DNA from 3 places in the Fictibacillus sp. Mic-4 genome. Region 3 is predicted to be linked to each of the others. Evidence: riboswitches for the same ligand, from Rfam matches in the RefSeq annotation. Region 3 holds a riboswitch; each other region holds the start of a gene.
What was found. A riboswitch is a leader RNA that binds a small molecule or an ion and turns the genes downstream of it on or off. The one in region 3 is predicted to bind thiamine pyrophosphate.
Positions count from the first base shown of each region.

Region 1: it holds a riboswitch for thiamine pyrophosphate, as region 3 does, so the genes downstream of both, WD019_RS08970 (thiamine-binding protein) here and tenI (thiazole tautomerase TenI) in region 3, are expected to answer to the same signal.
Region 2: it holds a riboswitch for thiamine pyrophosphate, as region 3 does, so the genes downstream of both, thiD (bifunctional hydroxymethylpyrimidine kinase/phosphomethylpyrimidine kinase) here and tenI (thiazole tautomerase TenI) in region 3, are expected to answer to the same signal.

Region 1 covers NZ_JBBHZM010000010.1:32,947-38,081, reverse strand. The annotation lists gene WD019_RS08990 (nitroreductase family protein) at 1-109, shown strand, start outside; gene WD019_RS08985 (metallophosphoesterase family protein) at 245-937, shown strand; SAM riboswitch class I at 998-1,106, shown strand; gene WD019_RS08980 (O-acetylhomoserine aminocarboxypropyltransferase/cysteine synthase family protein) at 1,199-2,494, shown strand; gene sspL (small, acid-soluble spore protein L) at 2,521-2,658, opposite strand; TPP riboswitch at 3,044-3,157, shown strand; gene WD019_RS08970 (thiamine-binding protein) at 3,233-3,523, shown strand; gene WD019_RS08965 (ABC transporter permease) at 3,495-4,292, shown strand; gene WD019_RS08960 (ABC transporter substrate-binding protein) at 4,306-5,135, shown strand, end outside.
Region 2 covers NZ_JBBHZM010000007.1:81,347-86,481, reverse strand. The annotation lists gene thiE (thiamine phosphate synthase) at 1-421, opposite strand, end outside; gene thiM (hydroxyethylthiazole kinase) at 412-1,224, opposite strand; gene thiD (bifunctional hydroxymethylpyrimidine kinase/phosphomethylpyrimidine kinase) at 1,241-2,050, opposite strand; TPP riboswitch at 2,134-2,241, opposite strand; gene WD019_RS07530 (IDEAL domain-containing protein) at 2,666-2,896, shown strand; gene WD019_RS07525 (YecA family protein) at 3,057-4,025, shown strand; gene WD019_RS07520 (FdhF/YdeP family oxidoreductase) at 4,062-5,135, opposite strand, start outside.
Region 3 covers NZ_JBBHZM010000039.1:17,670-22,804, forward strand. The annotation lists gene WD019_RS18425 (thiazole biosynthesis adenylyltransferase ThiF) at 1-199, opposite strand, end outside; gene WD019_RS18430 (thiazole synthase) at 199-963, opposite strand; gene thiS (sulfur carrier protein ThiS) at 966-1,169, opposite strand; gene thiO (glycine oxidase ThiO) at 1,174-2,304, opposite strand; gene tenI (thiazole tautomerase TenI) at 2,305-2,922, opposite strand; TPP riboswitch at 3,012-3,117, opposite strand; gene WD019_RS18450 (hypothetical protein) at 3,321-3,824, shown strand; partial or broken gene WD019_RS18455 (GNAT family N-acetyltransferase) at 3,868-4,095, shown strand; gene WD019_RS18460 (acetyl-CoA C-acyltransferase) at 4,168-5,135, opposite strand, start outside.

The DNA of each region.
Region 1 (5,135 bases), on a different contig from region 3:
AGAAGACAAGAAAGTGGTAGGAACCGTTTTTCTAGGATATCCGAAAGAAGGAGAAGAAGTGAAAGCGACCCGCCGAACGCCTTTCGAAGAAAAGACAGTTTGGCTATAATTTATTTAGAGGGGGCCGCCTAAAAGATGGATTTTAGGTGACGCCCTTTTTCTCGTTTTAACCTGTTGGACTATTCAAATTATGGAGAAAAGTGTATAATGATAAAAAAGCTTTTTGACAGAAAGAGGATTTTTTGTGAAAAGAATACTGGCCATAAGCGATATTCATGGAGAACTGAAGAAGTTTGAACAATTGCTAGAGAAAGTTAATTATAATTCTTCCGTAGACCAATTGATTTTATTGGGAGATTATGTCGACAGAGGCGAAGATTCTAGTGGTGTCGTTGAAAAGGTCATTCAGTTAAAAGAAAACGGGGCTGTCGTTTTAAAAGGGAATCATGATGATATGCTCGTAAGAGCGATGAATGGAGACAAAAAGGTTTGGGATAATTGGACGATAAGAAACGGTGGACAGAGTACATTGAAAAGCTATCAATATTCGCTTAGCATTGAACAGGGGGAAATTATAGCAACAGTCAATGAGCATACGAAGTCCGAGCTGATGGAGGAGCATAAAACTTTTTTAGAAAATCTTGATTATTTTTATGAAACGGATGACTATATTTTTGTTCATGGCGGCGTTCACCCGACCACTCCGATCCAGGAAACGGACCCTTACGTTTTAATTTGGATCCGCGAAGAGTTTCATAATGGCTACAACGGTGACAAAACAGTCATTTTCGGGCATACGCCAACGAATTCGTTCCATGATTGTTCAGACGTGTATTTTGCTGATAACAAAATTATCGGAATTGACGGAGGAGCTGTTTTTGGCGGACGCCTGAACTGCCTCGAATTGCCGAGCAAAAAGGTTTATTTCGTTGAGTAATCATCGTATTTGACAAATTCAGAATAGTGTTGTATTTTAATAAATAATTTAACATCGTTGCTCTTATCAAGAGAGGTGGAGGGACTGGCCCGATGAAACCCGGCAACCGCCAGTATGTTCTGGAAAGGTGCCAATTCCTGCAAAGCGGATGAGCTTTGAAAGATAAGGGAGAGCGTGCCGTTTACGGATCGAACATCTCTCTTTCTTTCAAGAGCGGTGTTTTTTTATTGTATAAAAAATAAAAAAGGAGACGGTTGAAATATGGGGTATCGATTTGAAACCATTAGCATTCACGGAGGATTAAAAGTGGACGATACGGGTGCGCGTTCCATTCCTCTTCATCAGTCGAATGCGTATTTGTTTGAAAACACGGATCATGCAGCTGATTTGTTCGCATTAAAAGAAGAAGGCTATATTTATACGAGGATTGGAAACCCTACCGTTGCCGTACTCGAAGAACGTGTCGCCCAACTTGAAGGAGGAGTCGGGGCGCTCGCGGTTTCAAGCGGGATGGCGGCAATTACAACCGCGATTATGAACATCGCCAATTCGGGGGATGAAATTGTTTCTGCCTCGAAACTTTATGGCGGGACGTACAATTTATTTTCTACAACTTTGCCAAAATACGGAATAACGACAAAGTTTGTTGAACCTGGCGACCTTGAAGGGTTAAGGGAGGCGATTACGCCAAAAACAAAAGCCGTTTTCGCCGAAACGATCGGCAACCCGAGCTTAGAAGTGCTTGACATTCAAGCGTTTGCGGACATCGCCCATGCGCATGGAATCCCGCTTATTGTCGATAACACATTTGCAACTCCATATTTATGCAGGCCAATTGAACACGGGGCAGACATCGTCGTCCATTCCGCGACAAAATGGCTCGGAGGCAACGGCACGACACTCGGTGGGATTATAATTGACGCCGGAAAATTTAATTGGGATTCGCCGAATTTCCCGGGGTTCACCCAGCCTGATCCGAGCTATCACCATCTTGTATATGCAAAAGACATTGGCAAGGCGGCTTTCATCATTAAAGCAAGAGTGCAATTTTTGCGCGATATTGGTGTAGCGCTTAGTCCGTTCAACGCGTTCCAAATTAGTTTAGGAATTGAGACATTGCACGTCCGGATGAAAGAACATATCGCGAATACGCGAAAAATCGTTCGCTACCTTGAAAATCACCCCGGCATCGAGTGGGTACTCTATCCCGAGCAAGAGACGCATCCATCCAAATCCCTTGCCCAAAAATATCTACCAGATGGTGCAGGTAGCGTCGTTGTCTTTGGAATTAAAGGAGGGAGAGAGGCCGGGAAAAAAGTGATCGATTCTGTTCAATTATGGTCGCACGTAGCAAATGTAGGCGATGCAAAAAGCTTAATTATTCATCCGGCAAGCACTACCCATCAGCAGCTAAGTCCTGAGGAGATTAAGGAAGCTGGGGTAACGGAAGATTTAATTCGCCTTTCGGTTGGAATTGAGCATATCGACGATTTAATCGAAGATCTAGAACAGGCGATCGTCAAAGCAAATGGCATTTCATCGAAAACACATGTTTAAAAAAAGCGCCTTAAGAGGCGCTTTTTTTAGATCCTCGTATTTTTCTTCTTCGCTCGATTTTCAAGCTCGGTTTTCGGCTCCATGCCGAATTCAGCGTCAGGGCTTTTTCCCTGCGGGTTCACGCTAGAAGCTGCCTTGCCTTTTCCAGTGCTTTTCTTAGACACGATGACTCACCTCCCTTCTCATTGCGTGTTCAAAAAGGAGGACAAAAAGAGCCGTCGCCAGCAAATACCGTCCCGTCCTGTGACAACGCTGGCACTAGCACGTCCTGTGCGTCGGAAGATCGAGGCGGCGAAGCTTTGAGCAAGGCTACTACACGAACCGCTTCTATGCGGCCTTGTACCGAGGAAGCCTACTTCCAAGCATAAGCTAATAGACGCAGGTACAACGCGTATGGCGTTTTTTATACGTGAGTAGCGCAAAAGCAAGCCAACGAAGAGATTCGACGGTAATTTTTCCCGGACTTTTTGAACAACCTTTATTAGGTTGACCAATCTGGAGGATGATATTTACAACATCCACCCCCTTTGCTACAATAACGATGACAATAAAAGCATAAAGGGGAGCCGGGAGAGGCCTGGCTGAGAGGGTGCCCGCAAATAGGCACCGACCCTATAACCTGATCTGGGTAATGCCAGCGGAGGGATTTTAGCTATAACTCTATATCTTTCTGCTCGTATGCTGCCCGTTTGGCGGCTTTTTTTATTGCGAAAAAAAGTATATAAAGGAGAAATCAAAATGGCTGATGTTCTTGTAAGCTTTAAAGTGATTCCAAAAGTAAAAGATGGCAATACGTATGAAGTGGTCGATAAGGCAATAGAGGTCGTGCAGGCTTCGGGAGTGAAATATGAAGTTGGCGCTATGGAGACAGTGATGGAAGGGGAAATGGACCATCTTCTTAACATTGTAAAAGAGGCACAGGAAGCTTGCATTAAAGCCGGCGCGCTTGATGTATTGACAACCATTAATATTCATTACCGCCCAGAAGGGGTCACGATGGATGAGAAAATTAAGAAATACAGATCATAACTTGCTCTGGAAAAAAATCGTCTTTCCGGCATGGCTGTTGCTATTGCTGCTTGTCCTATGGGAAGCGGCCGTACGTATCTTCCAGATTGAAAAATGGATTTTGCCGGGCCCTTTATCGATTGTCAAGTCACTTATACAAAGCAAGGATTTGTTAATTGATCATTCTATTCAAACGATTTATGAAACGTTAATCGGACTCGGAGCAGCGATCATAATCGGCGTTATTATTGCTGTCGTTATTGAAAGTTCTGAAATGATTCGTTTAGCGGTTTATCCGCTTCTTGTCATTTCCCAAACGGTACCGATCATTGCGGTCGCACCGCTTTTTTTAATGTGGTTCGGGTATGGACTCTTGCCGAAAGTCATTGTCGTCGCGCTCGTTTGCTTCTTCCCGATAGCCGTAAATCTGGCGGATGGATTTCGTCTTGTTGATCGGGATAAAATACGATTATTAAAGTCGATGGGCGCGAACCGTTTGCAAATATTCAGAATGGTTCAATTTCCTGAAAGCATGCCCCATTTTTTTTCGGGCCTCCGAATTGCTGGAACATATAGCATTATGGGCGCCGTCATTGGGGAATGGCTTGGAGCGAGCAAAGGTCTTGGCATTTTTTTAACCCGCTCTTCTCAGTCTTTTTTAACCGAACGCGTATTTGCCATAATTTTAGTTATTGTTATTTTAAGTTTAATCATATTTGGTTGGATTGAAATGATTGCCAGAATACTTATGCCCTGGCATTATAAGCATAAGAAATTGCAGGGCAAATAGGAGGTAACAATCAATGAAGAAATGGACCGTGCCCATTATTGCAGGCATTTTATTATTGTCCGGCTGCGCGAACGAGAAGCAATCGGAAACGGAAAAAGGAACGAAAAAATTACAGAAAGTATCGATCATGTTAGACTGGACGCCAAACACGAATCATACTGGCATTTATGTGGCGAAGGATAAAGGCTATTTTAAAAAAGAAGGTTTGGATGTTGAGATTCTCCCGCCTGGAGAAGGAACATCGGCCGAACAGCTTGTCGCCAGGGGAAAGGCAGACTTTGGCGTATCGTACCAGGAAAACGTAACGAACTCAAGAGCAAGCGGTATTCCGATCGTCTCGATTGCGACCGTCATCCAGCACAATACATCAGGTTTTGCTTCGCTAAAAAAAGACCACATTACTCGTCCAAAAGATTTCGAAGGAAAGCGCTATGGCGGATGGGGATCGCCGGCGGAAGAAGCGATGATCAAAGGGGTTATGGAGAAAGATGGCGCCGATTATAAAAAAGTGAAAAACGTAACGCTGGGCCAGACGAACTTTTTTACTTCGATCGGCAAAGACGCCGATTTTGAATGGATTTATTACGGCTGGGATGGAGTCGAGGCGAAACGAAAAGGAAAAGACATCAATATTTTAATGGTGAAAGATTTAGACCCTGCTCTTGATTACTATACTCCGGTCATTATCACCAACGAAAAAATGGCAAAGACGAATAAACCGCTTGTGAAAAAATTTATGAAAGGGTTATCAGAAGGCTATAGCTTTGCAATTAAACATCCGAAAGAAGCGGCAGGCATCCTTGTGAAAGATGTTCCTGAATTGGACCGTGGATTAGTGTTAAA
Region 2 (5,135 bases), on a different contig from region 3:
GATACACAGGTCCAACCCCCAGATAGTCCGCTCCCTGGCGGATGGCGTCTTCGGCTTCTTTTACATTATGCGCGGAAACGCCGAGAATTTTCCCGGGAATTTGCCGCCTGATTTTTTCAACATCTCCGTCTTCTTGTCCGATATGAAGGCCATCTGCATCAAGCTCTTTCATTAGCTCTATTTCATCATTTACGATAAAAGGAACTTCGTGCTCCCGGCATAACTGTTGAAGCCGTCTGGCAAGCTCGATCTTCTCTCTGCCAATCTTTGCCTGCGCTCCTTTTTCCCGATATTGAAAACAGGTAATGCCACCCTTTAATGCCTCTTCAAGGACAACTACCGGATCGGATTCACAGTTGTTGCTTCCCATGACAAAATATAGCTTTAGCACATCGTTTAACGTATTAACTATTACCGCCATTGTTGAACATCCACTTTCTTTACCTTCTCGGCATTTTTTAGCGCTTCATCATCGATCGCGTACAACGCATCAAGTAATGAAACTTGAAAACTCCCCGGTCCGGATGAATGATTGATTGCCTTCTCAGCGCAAAGGTTCAGCATCGTAACCGCTTTTGTCGCTCGTTCAGCAGGCGTTAAAGACGTTTCTACCGATTTGGCCATAAACAGCCCGATCAGCGATGTCGCAAAGCAACCCGTTCCGGTTACCCTGGTCAACAATTCGTCACCGTGATTCACCGTATAAACAACGCTTCCGTCGCTTATTACATCCGTTTTCCCTGTCAATGCAACAGTTGTGCGGAGGCTTTTCGCAGTTTCAAAGACGAGCTCTTCAACATTCTTCTCTAAATGTCCGTCCACTCCTCTTCCTTCCCAGGTAGAAGAGAGCAAAAACGAAATTTCAGCCGCATTTCCACAAATGGCATCAGGATGAATTTCATCAACGATACGGCGCGCGGCATTTTTGCGCAGATTGGACAGCCCCGCTCCGACAGGATCAAATATGACCGGGATGCCAAGTTCCTTTGCTTTTTTGCCCGCGATAAGCATTGATTGGACCATTTCCGGATCGAGCGTGCCAATATTTAATACGAGAGCATCCGCATGGGCCACTGCCTCCCCCACTTCTTCACGATGATGGGCCATCATCGGGCTGCCGCCAGCCGCTAAAATTCCGTTTGCGAGAAAATTCATCGTCACTTGATTCGTTATGTGGTGAATGAGAGGATTCTTCGTTCGTATTTCTTGTAAAATCAGTGTCATTCTATTTGCACCCCCTTTATACAAGAGTTTTATTGTATTTCATGAATGCCCAATGGTTGGTTGGACCATGGCCGGAACCGATATGAAGAGGATTTTCAATTGCCGCCTGGATAAATTGTTTTGCTGTTTTCACAGCATGTAGCGGAGTTTTTCCATTGGCCAGCTCAGCCGTGATTGCGGCGGCAAATGTACAGCCCGTCCCATGTGTCTGTTTTGTCGCAATCCGTTTTCCTTCTATTTCAAAAAAATTCTCGCCATCATAAAACAAGTCATTGGCATGTTGCTCATCTTCAAGGTGGCCCCCTTTAATGACGACATGTTCTGCGCCCAGATCAGCAAGAATTCTCGCCGCTTCCTTTCGATCTTCCAAACTTACAATCTCCTTGCCTACAAGTTTTTCAGCTTCGGGAATGTTTGGCGTAACGATTTTCGCCAGTGGAAACAGATGTTCTTTTAAAGCGGCAACCGCTTCTTCTTGTAATAATTCCGCCCCTCCCTTTGCGATCATCACGGGATCGACGACGACATTTCCCCAGCCAAACTGGCGAATGCTTGAAGCAACCGTTTCGATGATTTCCCTGTTAAAGAGCATCCCTGTTTTTAATGCATCCGGCGACAGATCCTCGCCAATAGAAAATAACTGTCTTTCAACAGCCTGAACATCCATCGGGTAAACGCCTTGAACCCCTAGCGTATTTTGTGCCGTTATCGCGGTCAGCACCGACATTCCGTACGCATTCAGCTCCTGAAACGTTTTTAGATCCGCCTGTATACCTGCTCCCCCGCCGCTGTCCGAACCTGCAATTGTAAGCGCCTTAGGTACCATTACATGTTCCATTAATGACCATCTCCTCATTATGTAAAAAACCACCCACTTGGATAAGTGGGTGGTTAACAAAAAGTAATTGTCAAATAGCCACACCACTTCCCTACGCCAGCATCATCTGGATCAGGTTCAAAGGGTTGAAGAATCTAATCTTCTCTCAGCTTTAGAATAAAGCACCCCTAGTGGATCGTTTTTTTATTTTAGGGTAAATCAATCCCTTTTTTTAGTCAACTTTTTTCGCCGGCCTCCACTGACATTTTTTGTGCTTTATAAATTTTTTAATAAATTTGGTTTAACCTATCCGCATTATCGGGTAATAACTAAACAAACGATATCGTTAAACATCGAAATTCCGAAAGAGCGTATTGTCATTAGCAATAAAGGCCGTGATATTTTGATTTATACAAAAAAGGATGTCAACCGTTGCTGTCGAAGTATTCATCAATAAAAAAATTTATCAAAATTTTCAGATAAACTGTTGTCAATCACTCGGTTGCCCAGTATACTAGTAGAAATACTCGTTTTCACAAAACAAGCGAGTATGAAACAGGAAAGCAGCTTACTTTACACTGTAAGCACACTGTTTTTCAAAAAACATTCAAGGAGGAATGGAGCATGAAAGACAATACATCGTATAACAAAAAAATGAACGAACTGGTGAAACAGAAGCTTCAGAAAAGAAATGACCCGTTCGCCTTTAGCCTGGTTGCTCAAATGATCCTTGATGAATCATTACATGACTTTCATATTAATCTTTATAAAAAACGCATTGATGAAGCGTTAGAAAAATGTGACCGTGAATTGTTCATGAAACTGACAGAAGAATATAAGAAATTTATTGGATAAACCAGGCAGCGAACGCTGTCTGGTTTTTTGATCTTTCTTTTTAGGCTCCGGCAAAAAGTGTTTTTAGAAAAAAAGCACTTTTTCTACTTCTGTTGAAAACTTTTTTAGTTGTGCTAGTATGAAACATGGTATGATTGGCCGAAACATTTGGAGGATCAACATGGGAAGTAAAATTGGAAGAAACGCTCCTTGCCCGTGCGGGAGTGGCAAAAAGCATAAACATTGTTGCATGGTTACCATTTCATCTAAAAAGCTTGCGATCGTAAATGAAATGGCTAAACATCAGGAAGGATTAATTAAATTTGTCTTTGACAACCACCAGGTAGAAATGGCAAAACGAATTGCCAACCATCTTGCAAAACATCCAGTAGAAAAATCGAAAAGCCAGGCATTTGCAAATGTCGCTGTATGCTGGGAAATTTTCTGCTCTCCAATCAAAGAAGGAAAGACTCCGATCGAATGGTATATCGAATCTGTAAAAGAAAATGTCTCAGAAGAAATATGGCACATGCTTTGCAGCTGGCAATATAGAGAGCCGTCCGTCTACTCGATTGAATCACAAATCAATAAAAACACGTTTAAGCTTCGTGATGTTTATGGTCATGATGAATTTGAAGCGATCATGAATGAGAATCATTTGCCTCAATCCAACAGCCTTCTGCTAGGCACATTGATTTTTAACGGAAATCACCATGAATTTTATATTAGCTTCATCGAGATTTCCGAATCAAGGAAATCCCGTTTTCTCGAAGAAATAAACAACCTGGCGGAAGGATCTTCGTTAAAAGATCACTTTCCGGCAATTTTACAGCTCGCCCTATCCGAGCATCCTCGGAATAACCATAGTGCTGCGGAGAATATCGATGATTCCGTATTGGCTCTCTTAAAAAAAGAAGCCGGCGAGGAAATAGCGGCAAAAGCGGAAATACTCTGGAACTCTTATTATCAAAATCGCAAACCAGTCATACGAAAAGCAGAGATTTTCGCCAGCGCCCTTCATTACCTCGTGGCGAAAGATATTCTCGGAGAAAAACCGACTCAAGTATCCATCGCCAAACGCTACCATACAACGGCTTCAAGTCTTTCCTCACGCTACCGTGAATTGAAGGAATTTTTGCCTGCTAAATAAAAAGAACTCTGCAAACAGCAGGGTTCTTTTTATGAATTATCCGACTTCCATCTCTAATTCTTCAATTCGTTTTTCTTTATACTTCACGTCTTTTTGGGCATAAAAGGTTTCCGCTTTTTCTACAATAACGGTTGTATTATATTCAGGAATCCCCGCATATTGTTCATACACGCCTTTCGGAAAAAGCGAATTTCCTTCTGGCCAATAAACGGCAATGTTCCCTTGCTTCACATTTTCCACTTTGGCCCTTCCTTGAAAAAGTCCATGGCGATTATATACAACGACGGCCTCGCCGTCCTGAATTCCAAGCTTTTCGGCATCTTCACGAAACATGAGAACATCGTAACGATCCGCACCATTAAATGGATCCCTTTCGCTGTAGATCATCGAATTAAATTGTTTCCCGCGCCGCGAGGTTGCATAAAACTGTCCTTCCGCCTTACGAAGTTCAGGAAGTTCCACTGTGATTAAGTTCCCTTTTCCATCTTCTGTCGGACAAATGCCATCTTCACAGAGCCATGCGCCGCCCCATTGAAAGACGTCCCCTTTATGTTTTAAATGTTGGATGCCGTCATAGTCTGGCGCAGCCTTTGCAATTTCCGCGCGAACCGCAAACGCATCTTGAAAGTTCATCAAATGTTTCCTCTCCGGTTTAACCCGCTTCGCAAGATCAACGAAGATCTGCCATTCAGCCCTTGCCTCTTCAATTCTCGGCCCTTTAATTTCTGGAGAAAAATAGACCATTCGCTCCGTTGAAGTAGACGTTCCTCCGCCAGGCTGTTCATAACGCGTCATCGCTGGTAAAACAATTACCGCCTCTTTTGCATCAAGCAATGTCGAAGTATTGAAAATAATATCTTGATGAACCCGCAGTTCGAGATTTTCCAGGCACTGTTTGACAAAATCAGGATTTGGCATCGTCTCTAAAAAGTTCCCGCCTGACATATAATAAAGTTTTAGCTTCCGTTCATGATCGTCCGGCAAAAGAGCATTTTCGAGGCTAACCCCGACCATGTCCCCTTGCCATTTCGGCAGTTCAAACCCCCATACATTTTCGATTCGTTCAACCGTTTCCTTATCGAAACCTCCGCCCGGCAAACTAAACGGGTC
Region 3 (5,135 bases):
GCCGCTGGAGATTGCTCCATTCGACATAATCGCGGTCGACAATCGTCAATTTGCCGATTCCCGCCCGGGTGAGAATTTCGGCATTTCCAGTGCCGAGTGCACCGGCTCCGATAATCAGAACATGTTTTGAAGCAAGCTTTTCTTGCCCGCTCTTTCCAATTCCGGCAAACAATTCTTGCCTGGAATAACGATCGCTCATTATACGCTCATTCCCTCCAGAGGGCTTGATGCTGTTGCATAGCGTTTTTTCGGAATTCTTCCCGCTTCAAATCCTAACCGGCCGGCTTCAATCGCCAGTTTCATCGCGCGGGCCATTTTGACTGGATCTTGTGCCCCGGATACGGCGGTGTTCAATAACACGCCATCCGCACCCATTTCCATGGCAATAGCGCAATCCGCAGGTGAACCAATTCCTGCATCAACAATGACCGGAACCGTCGCTTGTTCGATGATGAGGCTTAAGTTAAGCGGATTGACGATTCCCTGTCCAGAACCAATCGGGGAAGCTCCCGGCATGATCGCATGCACGCCAAGCTCCTGTAATTTTTTTGCTAAAACGACATCATCGGAAGTATACGGAAGAACGATAAATCCTTCTTCCAACAGCATTTCCGATGCTTTTAACGTTTCGATCGGATCAGGAAGCAACGTTTTATCGTCACCGATCACTTCGACTTTAATCATATCACAGAGCCCGGATGCTTTCGCGAGCTTCGCGATGCGGACAGCCTCTTCGGCCGTGCTAGCTCCCGCCGTGTTTGGAAGCATCTTAAATTTCTCCACTTCCAATTTTTCTAGAAAGTTTGGCTGGTTCGGCTCGAAAATGTTCATCCGTCTTACGGCAAACGTTAAAATTTCAGTTCCTGATACGTCGACCGCCTCTTTTTGAACATCGAAATCCGGGAATTTTCCCGTTCCGAGAAGCAATCTTGATTGAAATTCATAAGGTCCTATTTTTAACATGATTATCCTCCTCCTACAAAATGAACGATTTCAACTTTATCTCCATCAGCTAAACGAGTTTCAGCATGCGAACTCTTTTCGAGAATTTCCCGATTCAGTTCGACGATGGCCCCTTTATCCACCAATTGAAAATGTGCCAATAAATCATGAACGCTTTGCACATTATCGGGAACCTCAACCTGGTCGCCGTTAATCATCAACTTCATGTTATCACCTCAATTCCGGTTGTTTTGAAAAACGGTCCACTCGAAATAGCCGCAATGTTTCTTTTGACCGCTTGCCATCAATCAATTCCGCCACCCATTTTCCTGTGATCGGACTGAGGACGATACCGTTGCGGAAATGGCCGGCCGCAATATATAACCCTTTTATCTCAGGATGTTCACCTAAAATCGGGAGTCCATCGGGGGTCTGCGGACGAAGCCCGGCCCACGCTTTTTCCCAGATTCCGCTTTCGATCGAAGGCAAAATTGCCTTTGCCGCATCCATAAGTCCGGCAATCCCTTTGAATGAAACGGTTGTATCATACTGGCCGTTAAGCATCGTTGCCCCGACAATTAACCGGCTCCGCTGTTTCGGAACGATATAGCAGCCATTTGAAATAATTGTTGCTGTAATCGGGGCGATCGGAAAACATACTGAAAAACATTCCCCTTTGACCGGATATAGAGGAACATTGAGTCCTGTTTGCTCCAGTAACTTTCCTGTCCAGACACCTGACGTGGCAACTACGTTCTCGCTATAATAAACGCCGTGATTCGTTTCAATTCCGGCTATTCTGCCGTTTTCTTGAAGAAAGCGGGTCACTTCCGTAAACTCTTTTATTTCCGTCCCTAATGCAGCTGCCGCTCGGGCAAAAGCGGCCGTTAATTCTGCCGGCAATACATGACCGTCATTTGGCAGATACATCGCCCCTCTCACATTTATGGAAAGGTTTGGTTCACGTTTGAGCAGGTCTTCAGCCTCTAGCCACTCTGCCTGCTGCCCTTCATGATTGTGAAAAGCGATTAACCGTTTCAGCTCTGCCTCTTCTTCTTCCGTTTGCGCCGTTTTATACAGGCCTTTATTCACAAGTCCAATATCAATGCCGCTGTATTCTTTTAATTCTTCGGCTATTGATGGGAATAAAGTTCTGCTCTCGTTCGCCATTTCATAAAAAGGTCCCGCCTCATGGATTTCCGCCTGGGCACCGAGCATTCCGGCCGCCGCTTTTGATGCCTGGCTACCGATTCGGTCTTTTTCAACAAGCAATACGCTTCTTTTGCTTTTCGCTAAATGGAAGGCAATGGAGCTGCCGATCACTCCTCCGCCTATAACAATTGCATCATAGCTGGTTGTCATCTATTCTCCTTCTTTCCTGACCTTCGTGTAAAATTGTTCCGCCGCCTCAATTGGGGAAGCTGCCGCCCAAATACCTGACATAACGGCGATTCCAGAAGCCCCTGCAGCAAGGACGTCTTTTGTTCTCTCCGGCGTGATTCCGCCAATTGCAACAACCGGAATCGACACCGCTTTTGTAATTTCGTTCAGCGACTGTAAGCCTCTCGCGTTCAGCCCTTGTTTAGAAGCCGTCGGGAAAATATGCCCGTATATAAGATAATCGGCCCCCTGGCGTTCTGCCTCCAGCGCTTCCTCAATTGAATGGACGGATTTTCCAATTCTCAAACCTGGGAAACTAGATTTGACAAGCGCGACATCTAAACTTTGATAGGTGAGTTGAACCCCTTTTGCGCCGGCAGCTAATGCAATATCCGCACGGTCGTTAACATACACTTTCGACAATGGGACATTACAATCTTTAAGCGCTTTTAGACACAAGTAAATTTCACTGGCACTCTTAGATTTTTCACGAATATGTAACGCCGTAATGAAAGGGTGAATCTCGGCCGCCGTCTTCGCGTATTCAAGCGGATCATCGATTCCATTTGATATGATGTGAATCTCTCTATCGATTTGAATCTCCCCCTTTTAAACTATGAAATCTAGCAAAACGCAAAAAAACCACTCCAGCATAAAGGAGTGGTTGAAAATACATGTAATAAAACCATACAGGCTGCTTCCCACTTCCCTACGCTGGCATAATCCAGATCAGGTTCAAAGGGTCTAGAACGAAACGTTCAGTCTCAGCCAAAAAAGGCCCCCCCAGTGTTGCGTTTGAATTATTCGATTATTGCCCTCTATCATAGCACGAAACTCAAAAATAGGAAACCCTTTCGTCTTAAAACATTTGAAGTTAATGTATCAAAACTCAAGTCACTCTTATCCTAAGAACCAAAATTGGAAGGAGTTCATGTGAAAATGCATTAGAGCCTGATTCTATCAACTTGATCTTACAATAAACATGAAAGAACAGTGCAATGTTCATGATATTTTTGCTTCATAAAGGCGACGAATGGTGGGGTTACATTAATGCAAGCTATTATATTGGCACGATTGCAGGCGGATTGATAACATTGTATATGGCGAAAACGATTCAAAAAAATCTTATTCTCAGCATGGCAACGGGCTCAGTTTTTTTTAGCGCTTTTACTTTTCTTTATGGGATGAGCAGCTTTCCTGGCCTTTCACTTATACTGTGCGTGTTAATGGGGCCAGCTTACCAGGTTCGGGATGTCGCCCAGCAAACGGCATTTCAAACGAATATCGATGCAACATTGCTCCCCAAAGTTTATGCCAGCCGCAATGTCCTATTATCAACGATATCGAGCCTTTCTATTATTATTGTTGGGGCAATATCCGAGTACGCAGGGATCCGAATGGTCTATTTGTTCGGCGCCGGTCTTATTTGCCTCTCCGCCGGGCTATCTTTTGTTTTGCTAAAAACGAAAAATAAAGAAAACAGTTACTATCATTCACTGTAGAAACATTTATCTTTTATTGAGGAAATCACTATGATCCATGGTAAACAGCAAAGGCTATACTACAGAAGCTGTCAAACTGATCGTAGATTACGCCTTTAATGAGTTAAACCTGCATCGAATCGAGGCCGGTGTCATGCCCCACAATATCGCTTCGATCAGGGTATTGGAAAAAGCAGGGTTCCATAAAGAAGGGATTGCCTTGAAAAATGTTAAAATCAACGGAAAGTGGGAAGACCATCAAGTGCTTGCGATCATTAATCCTAAAGACTAAATATCCACGCTGCAAAGAGCCAGGGAACATCCCGGGCTCTTTTATTTTTTAGATCGTATCGAACTCTACCTCTTACTGCATATTTTCAAATAACGTGGCCAGTCCCATCCCGCCTCCGATTCCTAACGTTGCAAGTCCGAACTTTCCGCCCATTCGTTTCATTTCGGAGCAAAGCCTGGTAACAAGTATCGCACCGGAAGCCCCATACGGATGGCCGAACGCAATCGCGCCTCCGCCCCTATTTAATTTTTCAATCGGGATGTTTAACTCCTTGATGGAAGCGAGCACCTGAGCGGCGAATGCTTCGTTGAGCTCTACGAGATCAATGTCATCAACTGAAAGCCCATTTCGCGTAAGCAGCTGTTTAACTGCTGGCACCGGACCGACTCCGGGATAGTTCGGGTCGACTCCGGCAACGACTGAATCGATAAACCGTAATGCTGGCGTTAATCCAAGACTCTCCGCCTTTTTTTCTGACATAACAAGAACAACCGCAGCTCCATCATTCACGCCGCACGAGTTTGCTGCTGTTACCGTTCCTCCTTCTTTAAAAACAGGACGTGCCCGGCCGATCAGTTTTTTATAATTGGTGCGAAGATTGATCCCTTCGTCATGGAGAATACCGTTCATTGGCACAATCTCATTGATAAACCGGCCTTTTTGGGTCGAATCAATGGCCTTTTGGTAGCTTAAGAGGGCAAAATCGTCCTGTTCTTCCCTTGATACGTTATATTTTTCGGCAACGTTTTCCGCAGCCGCCCCCATATCGGGATCTCCAATGGAATCTGGGGAAAAACGGGCTCTCTTCGAAAATGGCGAAAGGCTTGAACTTTCAACACCGCCGGCAAGATAAATGTCTCCCGCACCTGATCGCACCAACCGGCAGGCGATGTTAATTGCCTCAAGACCCGACCCACATTGCCGGTCGATCGTTACTCCGGGAACGGAGAACGGGAAGCCGGCCGTCAAAGCTGATAACCTTGCCATATTCCCTCCAGGGCCGACAACATTGCCAAGAATCACATCAGAAACTACTTCAG